2 regions of the Enterobacter sp. Taxon_8 genome follow, and region 1 is predicted to be linked to the other one. Evidence: predicted binding sites of a transcription regulator. Region 1 holds the regulator's gene; the other holds the start of a gene.

Evidence for each region. Region 1 encodes PhoB, which activates phosphate uptake and scavenging genes when phosphate is short. Its sites were predicted from a motif close to CTGTCATAAAACTGNCNNAT; they were not measured.
Region 2: a site for PhoB is predicted at 4,559-4,578, ahead of glpT (glycerol-3-phosphate transporter). Genes of this name have one in related genera too.

The regions. Positions count from the first base shown of each region.
Region 1 is NZ_CM177989.1:3,548,183-3,558,937, reverse strand. Features, by position in the region: gene sbcC (exonuclease subunit SbcC) at 1-2,891, opposite strand, end outside; gene sbcD (exonuclease subunit SbcD) at 2,888-4,093, opposite strand; gene phoB (phosphate response regulator transcription factor PhoB) at 4,281-4,970, shown strand; gene phoR (phosphate regulon sensor histidine kinase PhoR) at 4,992-6,287, shown strand; gene brnQ (branched-chain amino acid transporter carrier protein BrnQ) at 6,697-8,016, shown strand; gene proY (proline-specific permease ProY) at 8,098-9,471, shown strand; gene malZ (maltodextrin glucosidase) at 9,635-10,755, shown strand, end outside.
Region 2 is NZ_CM177989.1:1,370,053-1,380,807, reverse strand. Features, by position in the region: gene nrdA (class 1a ribonucleoside-diphosphate reductase subunit alpha) at 1-575, shown strand, start outside; gene nrdB (class Ia ribonucleoside-diphosphate reductase subunit beta) at 625-1,755, shown strand; gene yfaE (class I ribonucleotide reductase maintenance protein YfaE) at 1,755-2,009, shown strand; gene glpQ (glycerophosphodiester phosphodiesterase) at 2,034-3,086, opposite strand; gene glpT (glycerol-3-phosphate transporter) at 3,098-4,450, opposite strand; gene glpA (anaerobic glycerol-3-phosphate dehydrogenase subunit A) at 4,702-6,330, shown strand; gene glpB (glycerol-3-phosphate dehydrogenase subunit GlpB) at 6,320-7,537, shown strand; gene glpC (anaerobic glycerol-3-phosphate dehydrogenase subunit GlpC) at 7,534-8,724, shown strand; gene AC4IBF_RS06535 (nicotinamide mononucleotide deamidase-related protein YfaY) at 8,758-9,957, opposite strand; gene AC4IBF_RS06530 (YfaZ family outer membrane protein) at 10,051-10,590, opposite strand; gene menE (o-succinylbenzoate--CoA ligase) at 10,715-10,755, opposite strand, start outside.

The sequences.
Region 1 (10,755 bases):
TCGGAAAGCGCCAGCGCCAGCGCCAGGCTGACCAGGAAGCTCTCGCCGCCTGAGAGCGTGCGGGTATCGCGAACCGCATCCGCCTGCCACGTATCCACCACTTCCAGCTCCAGCGCGTCGCTGGCCTTACGCTGCAATAAATAACGCCCGTGTAGACGGTTAAGCTGCTGGTTAGCAAGCCAGACAAGATTGTCCAGCGTCAGCCCCTGGGCGAACTTGCGGAACTTGTCGCCGGTGCTCGAGCCGATCAGCGCGTTCAGGTACCCCCAGTCGTCTGCCTGGCGCGCGGCCTCTTCAATTTCCTGCATCAACGCCAGCTGGTGCTGCCGGTTATCGCTGTCCTGCTTAAGCTGCTGACGGATCTCACCCTGATGTGTGGTGTTCTCGCGAAGCCGTTGCGCCAGCTGCTGCAGCTGGCTTTGCAGCGCAGGAGCATCTTCGTTGAGCCCTTCCGGCCGCAGCGCCAGATGAGACTGCAGCTGTTGGTTCGCTTGCCCGCACAGCGCCGCAGCCTGCTGTATCTGGTTTTCCAGCGACTGCTTCAGCTGTTCGAGATGGCGAATGGCATCGTCATCCAGCAGGGCGGCAAGAAACGCGTCCTGGTCGGCAAAGCAGCTCGCCGAGAGCGCCGCGGTGAACTGCGTCTGCGACTGCTGCAGGCGCTCTTGCTCCAGCGCTTCCTGCTGCTGCTGCGCGGTGAGCTGGCTTTGCAGCGACACGCATTCGTCGTGGATGGCGCGCCAGTTATCAGGGATAACCGGTTCGGCGTCTTCGCTGTTCGTTGCCGGAAGCGCGTCGAGCAGCGGCTTCAGGGCGTTTATGCGTTCCTGAAGCACGCCGTGCTGCGCTTGCTTCTCCTGCCACTGCGCGAATTCAGCTTCACGGGCCTGAAGCCAGGCGGCTTCCTGACCCTCTTCAGGTGCGTTAAGTGAGAGCGCGAGCAGGGCATGTTCTAGCGCCTGGCGCGTGGCCGCCAGCTGCTGCTGATACTGCCGCTCCTGCGCTTCCTGTTCGTTCAACTGGTTCTGCAGGGTCAGCCGCTGGCTGAGCTGATAAAGCTGGCGCTCGTACTGTTCCTGTTCGTTCAGCCATGGCGCGATATCATCCTGAATATTCAACGCAATGTTCAGGGACGTGCAGGCCGCCATCCACTCTTTAGTGAGCGCTTGCTCTTCCTGAGAAAGCGTCTGCGCGTCGTCTGTTTCACGCTGGATCTGCTGAGTCAGGGCATTAACCTGTCCCAGCACCAGCAGGCCTTCCTCTTTAAGCGCGGCGACCTCTTTTTCCAGGGCATCACGGCGGCGCTGGTTATCCGTCAGCTCAAGCGACTGATATTGCTCAACGGCCGGATGTTCGCAGGAACCGCACAGCGGACAGGGTTTACCCGCCTCAAGCTGCGAACGGTAATGCTCCAGCTTCTTGATTGTTGCTTCGGTTTCGCACAGGGCTTTCAGGTCGAGATAGTGCTGGTTTTTTTCTTTGTACTGCTGGCGGCGCAGCGTCAGCGTTTCATTGAGTTTATTTTGTTCGGCCTGCGCCTTCTGCACGCTTTCACCGCTCTGACGCAGGCGCTTTTGCAGCGGCTGATAGCGGGCATGCAGCGACGTCAGCTGCTGGCGCAGCGTGCGTGACCGGGACTGCTGCTCCATGGCTACGCTGACTTCGTCCGCCGTTAGCGTCAGCGCATTTTCCGGCATCGCAACCAGCCTGTTGCGTAATTCACTTATCCGCGCCGCAAGCGAGGCTAACTGCGTTTTATCGCGGTTAAGCTGCGAGAACTGGGCACGCCATCCGGCGATCTCCTGCCCCAGCAGGCGATAACGCTCGTGCTCCGCCAGCCACTGCGCCAGCGCCGTCAGTTCGGTCTGAAGCTGCTCGTGGTTACGCAGGGCGGTATTGCGAATACGCGAACGCAGCGCGGTTCTGGCTTGTAAGCGAGTATTTACTTCGATAATACGCTGCTGCGTTTGCGTCAGGCGTGCGGTTTGTTCCTGCTGATGCTCCCAAAGCGGTCGAAGCTGGGCGGCGGGCAGAGCAAGCTGGAGTTTTGCCAGCTCAGGTGCTGCGTCCGCCAGCGCCTGTTGCGCATGCTGCTGGAGCGCGTTGACGCGCTGTTGCTCTCTTACGAGCTCTTCATGGCGCGTAAGCCACTGAAAATCTTTCTGTTGGCTTTGCTGCTGTTCCAGCAGGATTTTCTCTTCGTCAGTAAGTGCCTGCAAACTTTGCTGTAACTGCTGCTGTTGCTCTTCACTCAACAGCACGACGCCCGCCGCCTGCGCCTCGCATTTTTCAAGCACGCTGCGGGCGGCTTTGTGTTTTTCAAACACCATGGCGGAAATCTGGCCGTAGATCTCGGTGCCGGTCAGCTCTTCCAGTAGCTCGGCACGATCGCTCGGTTTGGCGTTGAGGAAGGCAGCAAACTGCCCCTGTGAGAGCAGCATCGAGCGGGTAAAGCGGCCATAGTCCAGCCCGGTGAGCGCGGCGGTTTGCTCCAGTTTATCCGTCACTTTGTCGGCCAGGATTTTGCCATCTTCGCAGCGCGCCAGCTCAACGCGCGGTGCCTGCAGGTTCCCGTCAGACTGGTTGCGCGCCCGGTTCTGGCTCCAGAAGGCGCGGTAGGCGATGCCTTTTACCTCGAACTCCACTTCCGCCAGGCACTCGGCGGTGTCGCGCGTCATCAGATCGTTTTGCGCCTGGGAGACCTTATTCAGGCGCGGCGTTTCGTGATAAAGCGCCAGACAGATGGCGTCGAGCAGGGTAGTTTTACCTGCCCCGGTCGCGCCGGTGATGGCAAACAGCCCGTTGCTGGCAAACGGCTCAGCGGTAAAGTCAATTTTCCACTCGCCCTTGAGGGAGTTGATATTTTTCAGGCGCAGGCTCAGAATTTTCACGCGTTTTCTTCCTCATCATTGAGCGCGTGCAGGGTATGGCTGAACAGTTCGCTGAGCCTTGCGCGCTTCGTGTCGTCGATTTCCTCCTGCGAGAGCCTGCGTTCAAACACCTCTTCAACCCGAAGCTCACTGAGCGTTTCGCGTTGAGCGCTTAACAGAATTTTCTCGCGCTGCTCGCGGCTGCGGCGCACCAGTAACACCTCTACCGGTAAGTCTTCGGTCAGTGCCTGGATTTTTCGCTGCATATCGTGCAGGTAGTCGTCGGTGGTGATTTCGATATCCAGCCAGACGGGGGGATCTTGCTCGACGCCGCGCCACTGCTCCAGCTGGGCGGTAATGGCGTCGAGATCGCCCTTCAGCACCGCCAGCGGCTGGGTGACGGGTACCTCCAGTGTTTCGACGGCGCTGAGTTTGCCCTCGCTAAAACTCACCAGATGCACGGATTTGGCTTTGCCCGTTTCGTCAAAGCTGAGCGAAACAGGTGAGCCACAGTAGCGGATATGCTCGCAGCCGCCGATGACCTGAGCGCGGTGGATGTGGCCGAGCGCGATGTAGTCGGCTGGCGGGAAGTTTTGCGCCGGAAAGGCATCCAGCGTGCCGATATAGATGTCACGCACGGCGTCACTTTTACTGGCCCCGACCGTGGTGAGATGCCCGGTTGCAATCACCGGAATCGGCTGGTCACCCCGCAGTGCACAGGCTTCGGCGTGCTGCTGGTGGTAATAGTCGGTGATGGCCTGTAATAAATGCTGCTGCTTTTCCGCACCCGACAGCCCCGCCTGGCTTTGCACGATGTCGCGCGGACGTAAAAACGGTATCGGACACAGCACCGCCCCCGGCGACCCGTCGCGTTTTTTCAGGATCTGCGGGGCGTGCCCGGCGCTGGCGACGACGGTGGTATTGAGAAACGCCAGGATGTCGCGGGATTCATTCAGCGTTGCGACGGAATCGTGGTTGCCGGCGACAATCACCAGATGACACCCTGTTTGCTGCAAATTCACCACGAAGCGGTTGTACAGCTCGCGCGCGTAGCTCGGCGGCGAGCCGGTATCAAAAATATCTCCCGCCACGATAATCGCGTCCACCTCATGCGTCCGGGCCGTTTCCAGCAGCCAGCCCAGGAACGCTTCATGTTCAGCCGCACGGCTTTTGCTGTAAAAATTTTGACCCAGATGCCAGTCCGAGGTGTGAAGTATGCGCATAGCTGATCCGTGGCAAAAAAGAGAAAGCAGGATTATAAACGTTCAGAGAAGGGAAAATAACCGCTGTAATAAAACAACGGTTTGCCCGTTAACGTGGTACTGTTTTTCATAAATCTGTCATAAATCTGACGCATAATGGCGCCGAATTACAAACTTGTAACGTAAATAAGATAAGACAGGGCAAAGTATGGCGAGACGTATTCTGGTCGTAGAAGATGAAGCTCCAATTCGTGAAATGGTGTGCTTCGTGCTCGAGCAAAACGGCTTCCAGCCGGTTGAAGCGGAAGATTATGACAGCGCAGTGAACCAGCTGAATGAACCCTGGCCCGATCTGATTCTGTTGGACTGGATGTTGCCCGGCGGCTCCGGACTGCAGTTTATCAAACACCTGAAACGTGAAGCGCTGACCCGCGATATCCCGGTTGTGATGCTCACGGCGCGCGGAGAAGAAGAGGATCGCGTGCGCGGTCTGGAGACCGGTGCGGACGATTACATTACTAAACCGTTCTCCCCAAAAGAGCTGGTGGCTCGCATTAAAGCCGTGATGCGCCGTATTTCGCCGATGGCGGTGGAAGAGGTGATCGAAATGCAGGGGCTGAGCCTTGATCCTACTTCTCACCGTGTGATGACCGGTGAAAATCCCCTCGACATGGGGCCTACCGAATTTAAACTCCTGCACTTCTTTATGACCCACCCGGAGCGCGTTTACAGCCGCGAGCAGTTGCTGAATAACGTCTGGGGAACTAACGTGTATGTCGAAGACCGGACGGTTGATGTACATATTCGCCGCCTGCGAAAAGCACTGGAATTGAGCGGCCACGATCGCATGGTGCAGACGGTCCGCGGCACGGGTTATCGTTTTTCTACCCGTTTCTGAACAATGACAGGAGTATGACGCGTGCTGGAACGTCTGTCATGGAAAAGGCTCGTCTTTGAACTGATCTTATGCTGTATTCCGGCCTTCATTCTGGGGGCCTTTCTTGGACACCTGCCGTGGTTTCTGCTGGCGTCGGTCACCGGGCTGTTGATCTGGCATTTCTGGAATCTGCTGCGCCTCTCCTGGTGGCTGTGGGTTGACCGAAGCATGACGCCGCCGCCGGGAAGCGGCAGCTGGGAGCCGCTGCTTTACGGTCTGCATCAGATGCAGATGCGTAATAAAAAGCGTCGCCGCGAGCTGGGAAGCCTGATTAAGCGTTTTCGCAGCGGTGCAGAGTCGCTGCCGGATGCCGTGATCCTGACCACCGAAGAAGGGACGATCTTCTGGTGTAACGGCCTGGCGCAGCAGCTGCTGGGCCTGCGCTGGCCGGATGACAATGGCCAGAATATCCTCAACCTTCTGCGCTATCCCGAGTTCACGCTGTATCTGAAAAAGCGTGATTTCACCCGTCCGCACAATCTGAAGCTCAATAATGGCCGCCATCTGGAAATACGCGTGATGCCCTACAGCGATAAGCAGTGGCTGATGGTGGCGCGCGATGTTACCCAGATGCACCAGCTGGAAGGGGCGCGTCGCAACTTCTTCGCCAACGTCAGCCACGAACTGCGAACCCCGTTGACCGTGCTGCAGGGCTACCTGGAGATGATGCAGGAGCAAACGCTGGAAGGTGCGCCGCGTGAAAAAGCGCTGCACACCATGCGCGAGCAAACGCACCGGATGGAAGGCCTGGTGAAGCAGCTGCTGACGCTCTCGAAGATTGAAGCGGCGCCAACGCTCGCGCTAAATGACACCATTGATGTCCCGATGATGCTGCGGGTCGTGGAGCGTGAAGCGCAGACGTTAAGCCACAAAAAGCATCACCTGACCTTTGACGTCGACAACACGCTGAAGGTGCTGGGCAGCGAAGATGAGCTGCGCAGCGCCATTTCCAACCTGGTGTATAACGCGGTGAATCATACGCCGGAGGGGACGGATATCGTGGTGCGCTGGCACCATACCCCAACGGGGGCCGAGTTTAGCGTGGAGGACAACGGGCCGGGGATTGCGCCGGAGCATATTCCGCGTCTGACCGAGCGCTTCTACCGTGTGGATAAAGCGCGATCGCGCCAGACGGGCGGAAGCGGCCTGGGGCTGGCAATTGTGAAACACGCGGTGAATCACCATGAAAGCCGTCTCGATATTCAGAGTACGCTGGGTAAAGGAACCCGCTTCAGTTTCGTTATTCCGGAACGATTAATTGCCAAAAAGATCGCCTGACGGCGGGCGTGTCATTTTACCTTTCCACGGGTCAGCCATCGCTGGCCCGTTTGCTTTGCAGTCAAGCGAAACGCGGATGAATTTTATACGGCTGGCTGTTTTTTGTTCGCATGATTAGCCATGGGTTTTTCTTATAAACAGCGTATTGTGCTGGTGCGTGTTTTCATGCTGGCATATTGTTCTGGTTTTGCGATTCCACCTTGCCTTTAAACGTTATAAGCGTTTAAATTGCGCCCCAGATACTGTCAGACCGACTGTATTTGCGTGGTAAATCGAAAAACTATTCTTCTCCACGCCAGGACGGGAGCATTTCCCGCTGAAATTGAGCAAATTTTCGGCTGTATCGTCCCGTGAGGGATATCGAAAATCTCAATGTTTTCAACACCACATCCACAGGCAGTAAGGTTTTATGACCCATCACTTAAAATCGCGTGACATCATCGCGCTGGGCTTTATGACATTTGCGCTGTTCGTTGGCGCAGGCAACATCATTTTCCCTCCAATGGTTGGCTTACAGGCGGGTGAACACGTCTGGACCGCCGCGTTTGGTTTCCTGATTACTGCCGTGGGTCTGCCGGTGCTGACCGTCATCGCGCTGGCGAAAGTCGGCGGCGGTGTTGATAGCCTCAGCACCCCGATTGGCAAAGTGGCGGGCGTTCTGCTGGCAACCGTCTGCTATCTCGCCGTTGGCCCGCTGTTTGCGACCCCGCGTACGGCAACCGTGTCCTTCGAAGTGGGTATTGCTCCCCTGACCGGTGACGGCGCGATGCCGCTGTTTATCTACAGCCTGATCTACTTCGCGATCGTGATTCTGGTTTCCCTCTATCCGGGCAAGCTGCTGGATACCGTGGGTAACTTCCTGGCTCCGCTGAAAATTGTGGCGCTGATTGTTCTGGCGGTAGCGGCCATCGTCTGGCCCGCCGGCCCGATTAGCGACGCGATGGACGCCTATAAAAATGCCGCGTTCTCTAACGGCTTCGTGAACGGCTACCTGACGATGGATACGCTAGGCGCGATGGTGTTTGGTATCGTTATCGTTAACGCCGCGCGTTCCCGCGGTGTGACCGAAGCGCGTCTGCTGACCCGCTACACCATCTGGGCCGGCCTGATGGCTGGTGTGGGGCTGACCCTGCTGTATCTGGCGCTGTTCCGTCTGGGTTCCGATAGCGCCATGCTGGTTGAGCAGAACGCCAACGGTGCGGCTATCCTTCACGCCTACGTGCAGCACACCTTCGGCGGTGCGGGCAGTATGCTGCTGGCAGCGCTGATCTTCCTGGCCTGTCTGGTTACCGCGGTTGGCCTGACCTGCGCCTGCGCAGAGTTCTTTGCACAGTATCTGCCGCTTTCTTACCGCACCCTGGTGTTTATCCTCGGTATCTTCTCCATGGCGGTGTCTAACCTCGGTCTGAGCCACCTGATTCAGGTCTCTATTCCGGTGTTGACGGCGATTTATCCGCCGTGCATCGTACTGGTAGTGCTGAGCTTTACTCGTCCGTGGTGGAACAACTCTTCACGAATTATTGCGCCAGCCATGTTTATCAGCCTGATTTTTGGTATCCTTGACGGGATTAAAGCATCAGCTTTCGCGCACATACTGCCGGCATGGACACAGCGTCTGCCGCTGTCCGAGCAGGGTCTGGCCTGGTTGATGCCTACCGTTGTTGCACTGGTTCTGGCGATTATCTGGGACCGTGCTGCAGGGCGTCAGGTCGCATCGAACGCTCATTAATCAACGGCAACAAACTGTTTAACCACGGGGCTTAAGGCCCCGTGGTTTTTTGTTTTTTTCGTGTTGAATGGCAAGATTTAAATGGAAAGCACTAACAAACTTAAACGTGGATTGAGCACGCGCCACATCCGCTTTATGGCGCTGGGCTCTGCTATCGGCACCGGTCTTTTTTATGGCTCGGCAGATGCCATCAAAATGGCCGGTCCTAGCGTTCTGCTGGCGTACATTATCGGCGGCGTGGCGGCGTATATCATCATGCGCGCCCTCGGCGAAATGTCGGTTCACAACCCCTCCGCCAGCTCATTCTCCCGCTACGCGCAGGAAAACCTCGGCCCGCTGGCCGGGTTTATCACCGGCTGGACCTACTGCTTCGAAATCCTGATTGTTGCGATTGCCGACGTGACGGCGTTTGGCATCTACATGGGCGTCTGGTTCCCGGCGGTACCGCACTGGATTTGGGTGCTGAGCGTGGTGCTGATCATTTGCGCCGTCAACCTGATGAGCGTGAAGGTGTTCGGCGAGCTGGAGTTCTGGTTCTCCTTCTTCAAGGTCGCGACCATCATCATCATGATTGTGGCCGGTTTCGGGATTATTATCTGGGGGATTGGCAACGGCGGGCAGCCGACCGGGATCCACAACCTCTGGAGCAACGGCGGCTTCTTCAGCAACGGCTGGCTCGGGATGGTGATGTCGCTGCAGATGGTGATGTTCGCCTACGGCGGTATCGAGATTATCGGTATCACCGCCGGGGAAGCGAAAGATCCGGAGAAATCCATTCCGCGCGCCATCAACTCTGTGCCGATGCGTATTCTGGTGTTCTACGTGGGTACGCTGTTCGTGATCATGTCCATTTACCCGTGGAATCAGGTAGGCACCAACGGTAGCCCGTTTGTCCTGACCTTCCAGCATATGGGCATTGCGTTTGCGGCCAGCATTCTGAACTTTGTGGTGCTGACCGCGTCGCTTTCGGCGATTAACAGTGACGTCTTTGGCGTAGGCCGTATGCTGCACGGCATGGCGGAGCAGGGCAGTGCGCCGAAGGTGTTCGCCAAAACCTCACGCCGCGGCACGCCGTGGGTGACCGTCGTGGTGATGACCGTGGCGCTGCTGTTCTCGGTTTACCTGAACTACATCATGCCGGAGAACGTCTTCCTGGTGATTGCATCCCTGGCGACCTTCGCAACCGTCTGGGTGTGGATCATGATCCTGCTGTCGCAGATTGCCTTCCGCCGTCGCCTGTCGCCGGATGAGGCGAAAGCGCTGAAGTTCAAAGTACCGGGCGGCGTTGCGACGACCGTCGTGGGGCTGATCTTCCTGGTGTTTATCATTGGCCTGATTGGCTACCATCCGGACACCCGCATTTCACTGTACGTGGGCTGCGCGTGGATTGTGCTGCTGCTGGTGGGCTGGGTGTTTAAATGCCGCCGCGACCGTCAGCTGGCGGAAGCGCAGTAATCTTTTTTTCTCCCTCTCCTTGTGGGAGAGGGTTGGGGTGAGGGCATCAGGCTGCACTGGTGCCTCCTCCCCCGTCCTCCTCCCCCAATAAATCCCATCATGGTGAGCTATCCTTAACCACCCTGTGGCAAGGTGACGTCAATTTCATCAAAGGGGATTCGTGATGTTAAACGCCTGGCACCTTCCGGTTGCCCCATTTGTTAAGCAAAACAAAGACAACCTTGTGATTACGCTCTGGCTGGCGGGGGAAAATCAGCCTGAACGCGTGACGCTCCGCGCCGAAATCGATAACGAAGAGACCGGGTTGAAAATGCACAAGCTGCGCAGCCAGCCGCAGCCTGGCATCACGGCCTGGCGGGCGAATATCGACCTGCGCAGCGGGCAGCCGCGCCGCCGTTACAGCTTTAAGCTTTTATGGAACAACCGCCAGCTGTGGTTTACCCCGCAGGGATTTAATCGTTTCCCGCCCGCACGGCTGGAACAGTTTGCGGTCGATTACCCGGATAACGGCCCGCAGTGGGTTAACGATCAGGTCTTTTACCAGATTTTCCCGGACCGTTTTGCGCGCAGCGAAAAGCGCACTGCCGACCAGGATAAGATCTATCACCACCATGCGGCGGGTCATGACATTATTCTGAAAGCGTGGGACGAGCCATTAACCGCGCAGGCGGGCGGATCGACCTTCTACGGCGGCGATCTCGACGGCATCAGCGAAAAGCTGCCGTACCTGAAAAAACTCGGCGTGACGGCGCTGTATCTCAACCCGGTGTTTAAAGCCCCGAGCGTACACAAATACGATACCGAAGATTATCGCCACGTTGACGCGCAGTTTGGCGGTGACGAGGCGCTGCTGCGCCTGCGTAGGAACACCCAAAACGAAGGCATGCGCCTGATTCTGGACGGCGTGTTCAACCACAGCGGAGATTCGCATACGTGGTTTGACCGGCATAACCAGTCGATGGGCGGGGCATGTCATAACCCGGACTCGCCGCAGCGCGACTGGTACAGCTTTAACGAGGAGGGGCGTGCGCTGGACTGGCTGGGTTACCCAAGCCTGCCGAAGCTGGATTTCCAGTCGCCGTCTCTGGTGAACGAGATTTACGGCGGGGAAGACAGCATCGTGCGCCACTGGCTGAAGGCACCATGGAATATGGACGGCTGGCGCCTGGACGTGGTGCATATGCTCGGTGAAGCGGGCGGAGCGCGGAATAACCTTCAGCACGTCGCCGGGATCACGCGCTCGGCGAAAGCGGCTCAGCCGGAGGCGTTCGTTTTTGGCGAGCA
Region 2 (10,755 bases), 2.2 Mb from region 1:
CCACCTACGCGAAAGGCATTCTGCCAATCGACACCTACAAGAAAGACCTGGATGCGATTGTCAGCGAGCCGCTGCACCTCGACTGGGAAGGCCTGCGCGAGTCCATCAAGACTCACGGCCTGCGTAACTCCACGCTCTCTGCCCTGATGCCGTCTGAGACCTCTTCGCAGATCTCTAACGCCACCAACGGTATTGAGCCACCGCGCGGCCACGTCAGCATTAAAGCGTCGAAAGACGGCGTGCTGCGTCAGGTGGTACCGGATTACGAGACGCTGGGTGACAACTACGAGCTGCTGTGGGAAATGCCAAACAACGACGGCTACCTGCAGCTGGTGGGTATCATGCAGAAGTTTATCGACCAGTCGATCTCTGCCAATACAAACTATGACCCGACGCGCTTCCCGTCAGGCAAGGTCCCGATGCAGCAGCTGCTGAAAGACCTGCTCACCGCCTACAAATTTGGCGTGAAAACCCTGTACTATCACAACACCCGTGATGGTGCGGAAGACGCGCAGGACGACCTGGTGCCGTCAATTCAGGACGATGGCTGCGAAAGCGGCGCATGTAAGATCTAATGAAGGGCGGGGATATCCCCGCCTTTATTTCGTAAGACAGGACACACTCATGGCATATACCACCTTTTCACAGACGAAAAACGACCAGCTCAAAGAGCCGATGTTCTTCGGCCAGCCGGTCAACGTGGCACGCTACGATCAGCAAAAATATGACATCTTCGAAAAGCTGATTGAAAAGCAACTCTCCTTCTTCTGGCGTCCGGAAGAAGTGGACGTATCCCGCGACCGTATTGACTACCAGTCGCTGCCGGATCACGAAAAACATATCTTCATCAGTAACCTGAAGTACCAGACGCTGCTGGACTCCATTCAGGGACGTAGCCCTAACGTGGCGCTGCTGCCGCTGATCTCGATTCCTGAGCTGGAGACCTGGGTGGAAACCTGGGCATTCTCCGAGACCATTCACTCCCGCTCTTACACGCACATTATCCGCAACATCGTGAACGATCCGGCGGTTGTGTTTGACGATATCGTCACCAACGAGCAGATCCAGAAGCGCGCGGAAGGCATTGCTCACTACTACGACGAGCTGATCGAGATGACCAGCTACTGGCACCTGCTGGGCGAAGGCACCCACCACGTGAACGGTAAAACCATCACCGTGAACCTGCGCGCACTGAAAAAGCAGCTGTACCTGTGCCTGATGAGCGTCAACGCGCTGGAAGCGATCCGCTTCTATGTCAGCTTCGCCTGCTCCTTCGCCTTTGCCGAGCGCAAGCTGATGGAAGGCAACGCCAAAATCATCCGTCTGATTGCCCGTGATGAAGCCCTGCACCTGACCGGCACCCAGCACATGCTGAACCTGCTGCGCAGCGGTACGGACGATCCGGAGATGGCGGAAATCGCTGAAGAGTGCAAGCAGGAGTGCTACGACCTGTTCGTGCTGGCCGCTCAGCAGGAGAAAGAGTGGGCAGACTACCTGTTCCGCGACGGCTCCATGATTGGCCTGAACAAAGACATCCTGTGCCAGTACGTTGAGTACATCACCAACATCCGCATGCAGGCTGTTGGTCTCGACCTTCCGTTCCAGACGCGCTCTAACCCGATTCCGTGGATCAACACCTGGCTGGTGTCCGATAACGTGCAGGTTGCGCCGCAGGAAGTGGAAGTCAGCTCTTATCTGGTCGGTCAGATTGATTCTGAAGTCAACACCGACGACCTGAGCAACTTCCAGCTCTGATGTCACGCGTCACGTTAAGTCTTTCCGGCACTGAGGTACTGTGTCGGGAGGAGCACCCTTCTCTGCTGGTGGCGCTTGAGGCGCATCAGGTAGAAGTAGAGTACCAGTGTCGTTCCGGCTACTGCGGCTCCTGCCGTTGCCGTCTGGTCGCCGGCCAGGTGGACTGGCTGACCGAGCCGCTGGCCTTTATCAACGAAGGGGAAATTTTGCCCTGCTGCTGCCGGGCAAAAGGCGATATAGAGATCGAGATGTAAAAAAGGGCCTTACGGCCCTTTTTTCTATTTTAAGAACGTCACCGCTTTATCCGGGAAATCCGTAAACAGTCCGTCCACGCCCGCCTGCTTATACAACACTTCATAAAGCTGATTCACGTCCGTGGCATATGGCGGCAGCTGGTCTGCACGCACGGTATACGGGTGCACCTGCATCCTGCTGGCGTGCGCCTCTTTCACCATCGCAGTCAGCTTCACGTGACCAGGCGTTGAACCTTCCGCCACCAGCATGTGGTAATCCGGCCCGATGCCGTCGGCGTACTGCGCAATCTGCTTCATCGCGCCCGGCTTAAACATCCAGTCGTAATTGTAGTTCACCCACGTTCCGTCCGGCTGCTTCTCCTGGGTTTCATTCCAGTCGGTATAGGCAATCAGCTGCACCAGATTGAGATCCATCCCCATCTTCGGCTCCAGCTCGGTTTTGATGCGCTTCAGCTCGGCGGCATCAAAACACTGCAGGTAAACTTTGTCCTTCTTGCCGGTGTAGCCGTACTGCTTCAGCACCTCGAGCGTCTTCGCGGCAATATCTTTTCCTTCCTGATGGTGGAACCACGGCGCTTTGATTTCCGGATAGATGCCGATGTTTTTACCGGTTGAGTGGTTCAGCCCCTGAACAAACTCAATCTCTTCCTGGAAGGTATGAATGCGGAAGTCAGATTTGCCCATCGGGAAACGTCCCGGATAGACCTGCACCTTCTTGCCGTTTTCGATCTCGAAGCCCTCGGTAAACTTCAGGGAACGGATCTCCGCCAGCGTGAAGTCGATGGCATAGAAGCGGCCATCTTTGCGCGCGCGGTCCGGGAAACGATCCGCCACGTCCGTCACGCGGTCAAGATAGTGGTCATGCAGGACGACCAGCTGGTCGTCCTTCGTCATCACCAGATCCTGCTCCAGGTAATCCGCACCCTGCGCATAGGCCATCGCCTTCGCCGGCAGCGTATGCTCCGGCAGATAGCCGCTGGCGCCGCGGTGGGCAATAACAATTTTATCCGCCGCCAGCGCGGAGCCTGTCATCAGGCCCGCCAGCAGCAGGCCGGTTGCAAGTTGGGTAAATTTCATCGCTAAGCTCCTTATTGACGACGCGCCAGCACTTCCGCGTGGTGACGTTTCTCACCGATCATCACAACAATCAGCAGCAGTACCGCCAGCACGCTGCCGCCGATCATCACCATAAAGCCGCCGTCCCAGCCGAAGAAGTCAACGGTGTAGCCCACGATGGCGCTCGCCGCGACCGAACCGCCCAGGTAGCCGAACAGGCCGGTAAAGCCCGCCGCCGTGCCCGCCGCTTTTTTCGGCGCCAGCTCCAGGGCATGCAGACCGATCAGCATCACCGGACCGTAAATCAGGAAGCCGATGACGATCATGCAGGCCATATCTACTGATGGGTTGCCCGGCGGGTTGAGCCAGTACACCACGGTAGCAATGGTCACCAGCGTCATAAAGAAGACGCCCGTCGCGCCGCGGTTGCCTTTAAACACCTTGTCCGACATCCAGCCGCAAAGCAGCGTGCCCGGGATCCCGGCATATTCATACAGGAAATAGGCCCAGGAGGATTTATCCAGCGCGAAGTGCTTCACCTCTTTCAGGTAGGTTGGCGACCAGTCGAGGATGCCGTAGCGCAGCAGGTAAACGAACACGTTCGCGACCGCGATGTACCACAGCAGCTTGTTCGGCAGCACGTACTTCATGAAGATCTGTTTCGCGGTCAGTTCTTCTTCGTGCTCCTTGCTGTAATCATCCGGATAGTCGTTTTTGTACTCTTCAATCGGCGGCAGGCCGCAGGACTGCGGCGTGTCGCGCATCAGGGCGAAGGCAATAATCGCCACCAGAATGGCGCCAAAGGCAGGCATATAGAGCGCCGCATGCCAGTCGTTGAACCAGGCCATCCCCAGCAGGAACAGCAGAGGCGGAATACCGCCGCCCACGTTATGGGCGCAGTTCCACACCGACACGATGCCTCCGCGCTCTTTCTGCGACCACCAGTGCACCATGGTACGCCCGCACGGCGGCCACCCCATCCCCTGGAACCAGCCGCAGAGGAACAGCAGCACGAACATGATGGCAATGCTGGAGGTAGCCCACGGCACAAAGCCCATGAACAGCATGACCGCGGCCGCCAGGATCAGACCGGCGGGCAGGAACACGCGCGGATTCGAGCGATCCGACACGGAACCCATGATGAATTTGGAAAAACCGTAGGCGATGGAGATCCCCGACAGCGCGAACCCCAGATCGCCACGGGAAAAGCCCTGCTCCACCAGATACGGCATGGCGAGCGCGAAGTTTTTACGTACAAGGTAGTACGCCGCGTACCCGAAGAAGATCCCCAGGAAGATTTGCCAACGCAGACGGCGATAGAGCGGATCTATTTCTGCCTCTGGCAGACGCGCCCTGTGCGGCGCAGGTTTGAAGATACTGAGCATAACAGCCTCCGTGGCCTTGAAATGAATGAGCAGGTGGCTCGCACCTGAATTCCAGAGGCGGGGATGTTAAGAAATCACGGTGATTGTTACTGTGAATCAACGCACAGATTGTTACAGAAATATGACAGAATGCGCAAAAAAGCGCATGAAATCACGTTTCACTTTCGAATTCCGCGCGTTTATGTTCGAAATCAAACAAACCACACAATTGATATGGCTAAATGATAAAAAACGAACATAGAGGGTAAACAATGACCAGTCACGATCCTCGTTATAGTGATGTGATAATCATTGGTGGTGGCGCAACCGGCGCCGGGATCGCGCGCGACTGCGCCCTTCGCGGCTTAAGCGTCACGCTTCTGGAACGCCATGATATCGCCACGGGCGCAACCGGGCGTAACCACGGCCTGCTGCACAGCGGCGCCCGGTATGCGGTCACCGACGCTGAATCCGCGCGCGAATGTATTGCTGAAAACCAGATCCTCAAGCGTATCGCCCGCCACTGCATTGAGCCGACTGACGGCCTGTTTATCACTCTTCCCGAAGATGACCTTACCTTCCAGGACACCTTTATTACCGCCTGCTGTGCAGCGGGCATTCAGGCTGAGGCCATGGATCCGGTTCTGGCGCGGCGGCTGGAACCGTCGGTTAACCCGGCGCTTATCGGCGCGGTTAAAGTGCCTGACGGCACCGTTGACCCCTTCCGCCTGACTGCCGCCAACATGCTGGACGCCCGCGAACATGGCGCTCACATCCTGACCGGACACGAAGTGACCGGGCTTATCCGCGAGGGAAACCGCATCTGCGGCGTACGGATTGTTGATACGCAATATAACGAACACAGCGAACTGTATGCCGCCGTAGTGGTCAACGCGGCGGGGATCTGGGGGCAGCGCATCGCGGAATACGCGGACCTGTCGGTGCGCATGTTCCCGGCGAAAGGCTCGCTGCTGATCCTCGACCACCGCATCAATAACCACGTAATTAACCGCTGCCGCAAACCGTCAGATGCCGATATTCTGGTGCCGGGTGACACCATCTCATTAATCGGTACGACCTCAACCCACGTGGACTATAGCGAGATTGACTACAACCGCGTAACCGCCGAAGAGGTCGACATCCTGATGCGCGAAGGGGAAAAACTGGCCCCGGTGATGGCGCAGACGCGTATTCTGCGCGCCTACGCAGGCGTGCGTCCGCTGGTCGCCAGCGATAACGATCCGAGCGGGCGTAACGTCAGCCGGGGCATTGTGCTGCTCGATCACGCCGGGCGTGACGGCCTGGACGGGTTTATCACCATCACCGGCGGCAAGCTGATGACCTACCGCCTGATGGCCGAGTGGGCGACCGATGCCGTCTGCCGCAAGCTGGGCAATACCGAACGGTGCGTGACGGCAGAACAACCCCTGCCCGGCTCGCGTCAGTCCACCGAAAAAACGCTGCAAAAAATCATCTCCCTGCCCGCGCCGCTGCGCGGATCCGCTATTTACCGCCACGGCGACAGAACGCCGCAGTGGCTCGGTGAAGGGCGCCTGAGCCGCAGCCTGGTGTGCGAGTGCGAAGCCGTCACCGCCGGTGAGGTGCAGTACGCGGTGGAAAATCTGACGGTTAACAGCCTGCTCGATCTTCGCCGCCGCACCCGCGTCGGAATGGGTACCTGTCAGGGCGAGCTGTGCGCCTGTCGTGCCGCCGGACTGCTGCAGCGCTTTCATACCACCACCGCTACCCAGTCGCTCGATCAGCTCAGCGCGTTTTTAAACGAGCGCTGGAAAGGCATCCAGCCTGTCGCCTGGGGCGATGCCCTGCGCGAAAGCGAATTTACCCGCTGGGTCTACCAGGGGCTTTGCGGTCTTGAGAAGGAGCAACGCGATGAAATTTGATACCGTAATCGTCGGCGGCGGGCTGGCAGGCCTGCTCTGCGGCATCAGGCTCACCAGGCAGGGGCTGCGCTGCGCCATTATCACACGGGGCCAGAGCGCCCTGCACTTCTCGTCGGGCTCGCTGGATCTGGTGGACGAAACGTACCGCGATAAGCTGCCGCCGGAGCACCCCTATCACCTGATTGGCGCGCACAACGTTGACCGCTTTGCGCTGGAAACCGAAGCGCTGCTGGCGGACTGCGGCGCGCGTCTGAAGGGGAGCGCCCGGCTCAATCACCAGCGCGTCACGCCGCTCGGTACCTTACGCTCTGCCTGGCTCAGCCCGGAGGAGGTGCCCGTTGCGCCCTTCAATGCCGCGCGCGTCCGGGTCGTGGGTATTAGCGGTTTTTTGGATTTTCAGCCCCATCTCGCGGCGGCGTCGCTTTGCCGCCAGGGGATCAATGCCGAAACGGCAGAGATAGAACTACCTGAGCTTGATGTCCTGCGCGATAACCCGAGCGAGTTTCGCGCGGTGAATATCGCCCGATTTCTGGATAACGAGGACAAATGGCCGCTGCTGTATGACGCGCTCAGGCCCCTCAGCGACAGCTGTGACGCCCTGCTGATGCCCGCATGCTTTGGCTTACGCGACAACCGGCTCTGGCGCTGGCTATCGGATCGTCTGCCCTGCTCGCTCGGCCTGCTGCCAACGCTGCCTCCGTCCGTACCCGGCATTCGTCTGCATACCCAGCTCCAGCGCCAGTTTGTCGCACAGGGCGGCGTGTGGATGGCGGGTGATGAGGTGAAAAAAATCACCCTGACCGACGGCGCGGTGAGCGAAATCTGGACGCGCAACCACGACGATATTCCGCTTCGTGCGCGCTATACGGTGCTGGCAAGCGGCAGCTTCTTCAGCAACGGGCTGCTGAGCAGCCGGGAGGGTATCCGGGAAGCTATTATGGGACTGGATGTTCGCCAGCATGCCTCCCGCGCGGACTGGTATCAAAGTGATTTCTTCTCGCCGCAGCCCTGGCAGCAGTTCGGCGTGATTGTCGATAACCGGTTACACCCGCAGCTTGCCGGTAGACCCGTCAGTAATCTCTTTGCCATCGGCTCGCTGCTGGGCGGGTACGATCCTATTGCTCAGGGGTGCGGTGGCGGAGTCTGCGCCGTCACGGCGCTGTATGTGGCAGAGCAGATTAGCCAGCGCACGGAGGCTGAACAATGAACGATACCCGTTTTGAAAGCTGCATCAAATGCACGGTGTGTACCACCGTCTGCCCGGTCAGCGGCGTGAACCCACGCTATCCCGGACCAAAGCAGGCCGGACCGGACGGCGAGCGTCTGCGGCTGAAGGACGGCAAGCTGTACGACGAGGCGCTAAAATACTGCATCAACTGCAAACGCTGCGAAGTCGCCTGCCCGTCTGATGTGAAAATTGGCGACATTATCCAGCGCGCCCGGGCACGCTACAGCGCGCAAAAGCCGTCGCTGCGTGACGCGATCCTGAGCCATACCGATCTGATGGGCTGCGTCTCTACGCCGTTTGCCCCGCTGGTGAATGCCGCGACCTCCCTCAAACCGGTGCGCCAGCTGCTGGATGCCACGCTGAAGATAGACCATCACCGCAGCCTGCCGAAATATTCTCACGGTACGTTCCGCCGCTGGTATAAATCCGTCGCGGCGAAACAGGCGCAGTACGCCGAGCAGGTGGCCTTTTTCCACGGCTGCTACGTGAATTACAACCACCCGCAGCTGGGTAAAGACCTGCTGAAGGTGCTGAACGCCATGGGAACGGGCGTTCAGCTACTGAATAAAGAGAAGTGCTGCGGCGTACCGCTGATCGCCAACGGGTTCACCGATAAAGCGCGCAGGCAGGCTCAGAGCAATGTCACCTCCCTGCGCGAAGCGATTGTCGATAAAGGTATTCCGGTGCTGGCGACCTCTTCCACCTGTACCTTTACCCTGCGCGATGAGTACCCGCATCTGCTGGACGTGGACAACACCGGACTACGCGAGCACATCGAGCTGGCGACACGTTTCCTGTGGCGCAAGCTGGACAGCGGGCAGACGTTGCCGCTGAGGGAATTACCCCTGAAGGTGGTGTATCACACACCTTGTCATATGGAGAAGATGGGCTGGTCGCTCTATACGCTGGAGCTGCTGCGGTTAATCCCGGGGCTGGAGCTGACGGTGCTGGACTCGCGCTGCTGCGGGATTGCGGGAACCTACGGCTTTAAGCGTGAAAACTACGAAACGTCGCAGGCGATTGGCGCCCCGCTGTTTTGTCAGATTGAGGAGAGCGGCGCGGATATTGTGGTGACGGACTGCGAAACCTGCAAATGGCAGATTGAGATGTCCACCAGCAAGCGCTGCGAACATCCGATTACGCTGCTGGCAAAGGCGCTCGGCTGAACATGGCCGGGGCGAAAGGCCCCGGCACAGGCGTTACTCCACGAACAGCGACTCAACCACGTTAATCCAGCCGTGCTCGCTGGCCACCTCTTTGCCATTCAGCCAGCGGCGTAGCATGTTCAGCGCCATCATGGCGCATACCTCCTGACGCACCGCCAGGCTGTGGCGGGTAATGCTCATTTTCACCCGCAGGGCGTGGGTGCCCTCGGGCGTCGCCAGCGCGAAGTTGAGGTGTTCTTCATCCAGCCCGCCGACGAACAGCGCCAGACCGGCAAAATGCTTCACCCTTCTCTCGGACGCCCAGCGGGCGGTCTGCGCCAGGGTCTCCTGCTGGAACGGCACAACTTCGCTGGCCAGCAGCGGCGCGTTGACGCGCGACAGCTGCAGCGCCAGCAGGCCACCGGTGAACTGCTCGCTTAAGGTCACGCTGAGCTGACGCGCCTGCAGATGCTTCGCAATCTGCGCGGGCAACCCTTCCGTACCTTCAAAGATCAGGCTTTCGCCAGCCACGCGCTGCACCTCGGGCCACAACGCCAGCATCGCCTCTTTCTGCTCGGCCGGGCCTGTCAGCTTAAGTTCAATGATCGGCATGGAGGAGCGATAGCCCATGGACACGCCAGGCGGCAGCGGAAGGTGATCGAGGCTCTGGGCCAGATCGCTTTCCGAGCGGCCAAAGGTGGTCAGACGCAGGCACAGCGGCGGTTCCGGCAGGGTAAAACGCTGGCGAAGGCGCGGCAGGATCTGCTGCTCGACCATCACTTTAAATTCTGAGGGCACGCCCGGCGTGAAGAACATCAGGCAGCGGTTCAGCTGCATGGCAAATCCACACGCGGTACCCACCGGGTTATCGACCAGCTCGGCGCTGGCGGGAATTTCAGCCTGTTTGCGATTGCTGGGGGCCATGACGCGGCCACATTCGGAGAAAAAGCGCTCCATCTGCGAGAGCCACGCCTCATGCAGCACCAGCCCTTCGCCTTTTGCGGTCGCGGCGGCCAGCGCGCTGAGATCGTCACTGGTAGGGCCGAGCCCACCGTTCACAATCAGCACGTCACAGTGCTCACTGCGTTCACGCAGAATAGCGACCAGTGACTCAAGATTGTCGCCCACCGTATTGCGGCGCGTTAACGGTAATCCTTGCTCAAAGAAAAGATCGGCAAGCCAGGCAGCATTGGTATCAATAATTTGTCCATGCAGCACTTCGTCGCCGGTGGATAACATCTCCACGTTAATCATTATGTTCTCCCGCTTATTTGGTCAAAACACTATAACGCAAACGCGGGGTGGATAAGAGAGAAACTGGCGCGACAGAATGCCGCGCCGGAGTGATTAAAAGCCTGCGCTGACGCCCACGTACGGGCCGTCGGCCAGCGCGTTGTCGCGGTTGCCGTCTTTACCGGCCAGGTTCAGATAGCGATAGCCTGCTTCGATGGTGATTGGACGCATAATGGTCCAGCGCGCGCCGGCGTTAGCCTCTTCATAGCTTTCGATACCGCTTGAGAGGGAGTCCGGCGAATAGTAGTACTCACCAAACAGGCCGAAGCTGTCGCCAATTTTCCACTGCAGGCCGCCGCCCACTGCCGCCGCGTACCCTTCGTCACCGTCATTTGGGTTGGTATAGATACCTTTACCACCGACGGTGGCCAGGAACGGGCCTAGAGGAACGTTGAGACCCAGGCCGAGGCTGGCCGCGTCGCCGTCATCATCGTTATGCGTCCAGCCGCCGGTCATCGCCAGACCCGAAGTCTCGGTACCCATGCCAAAGCCAAGGTGGGTATAATCCTGACCCGCCGATCCGTTAATGCTGATGGCGTTAGCCGCCGCAGATACAACCATCAGGCCTAAGCCCACTAATGCCACTTTTTTCATTGTCGTGATCCCGCACAATTATTATAAAGAAGTCCCAAAACCGCGAGATTTTAACCGGAGTCTCCCGGGGATCAAGCACTCTGCGTGCGGCAGGTCATTAGATTGTAACTATTTGAAACGACTATTATCCCTTCAGCGATGCGTTCACCCACTGCTGCAACGCGC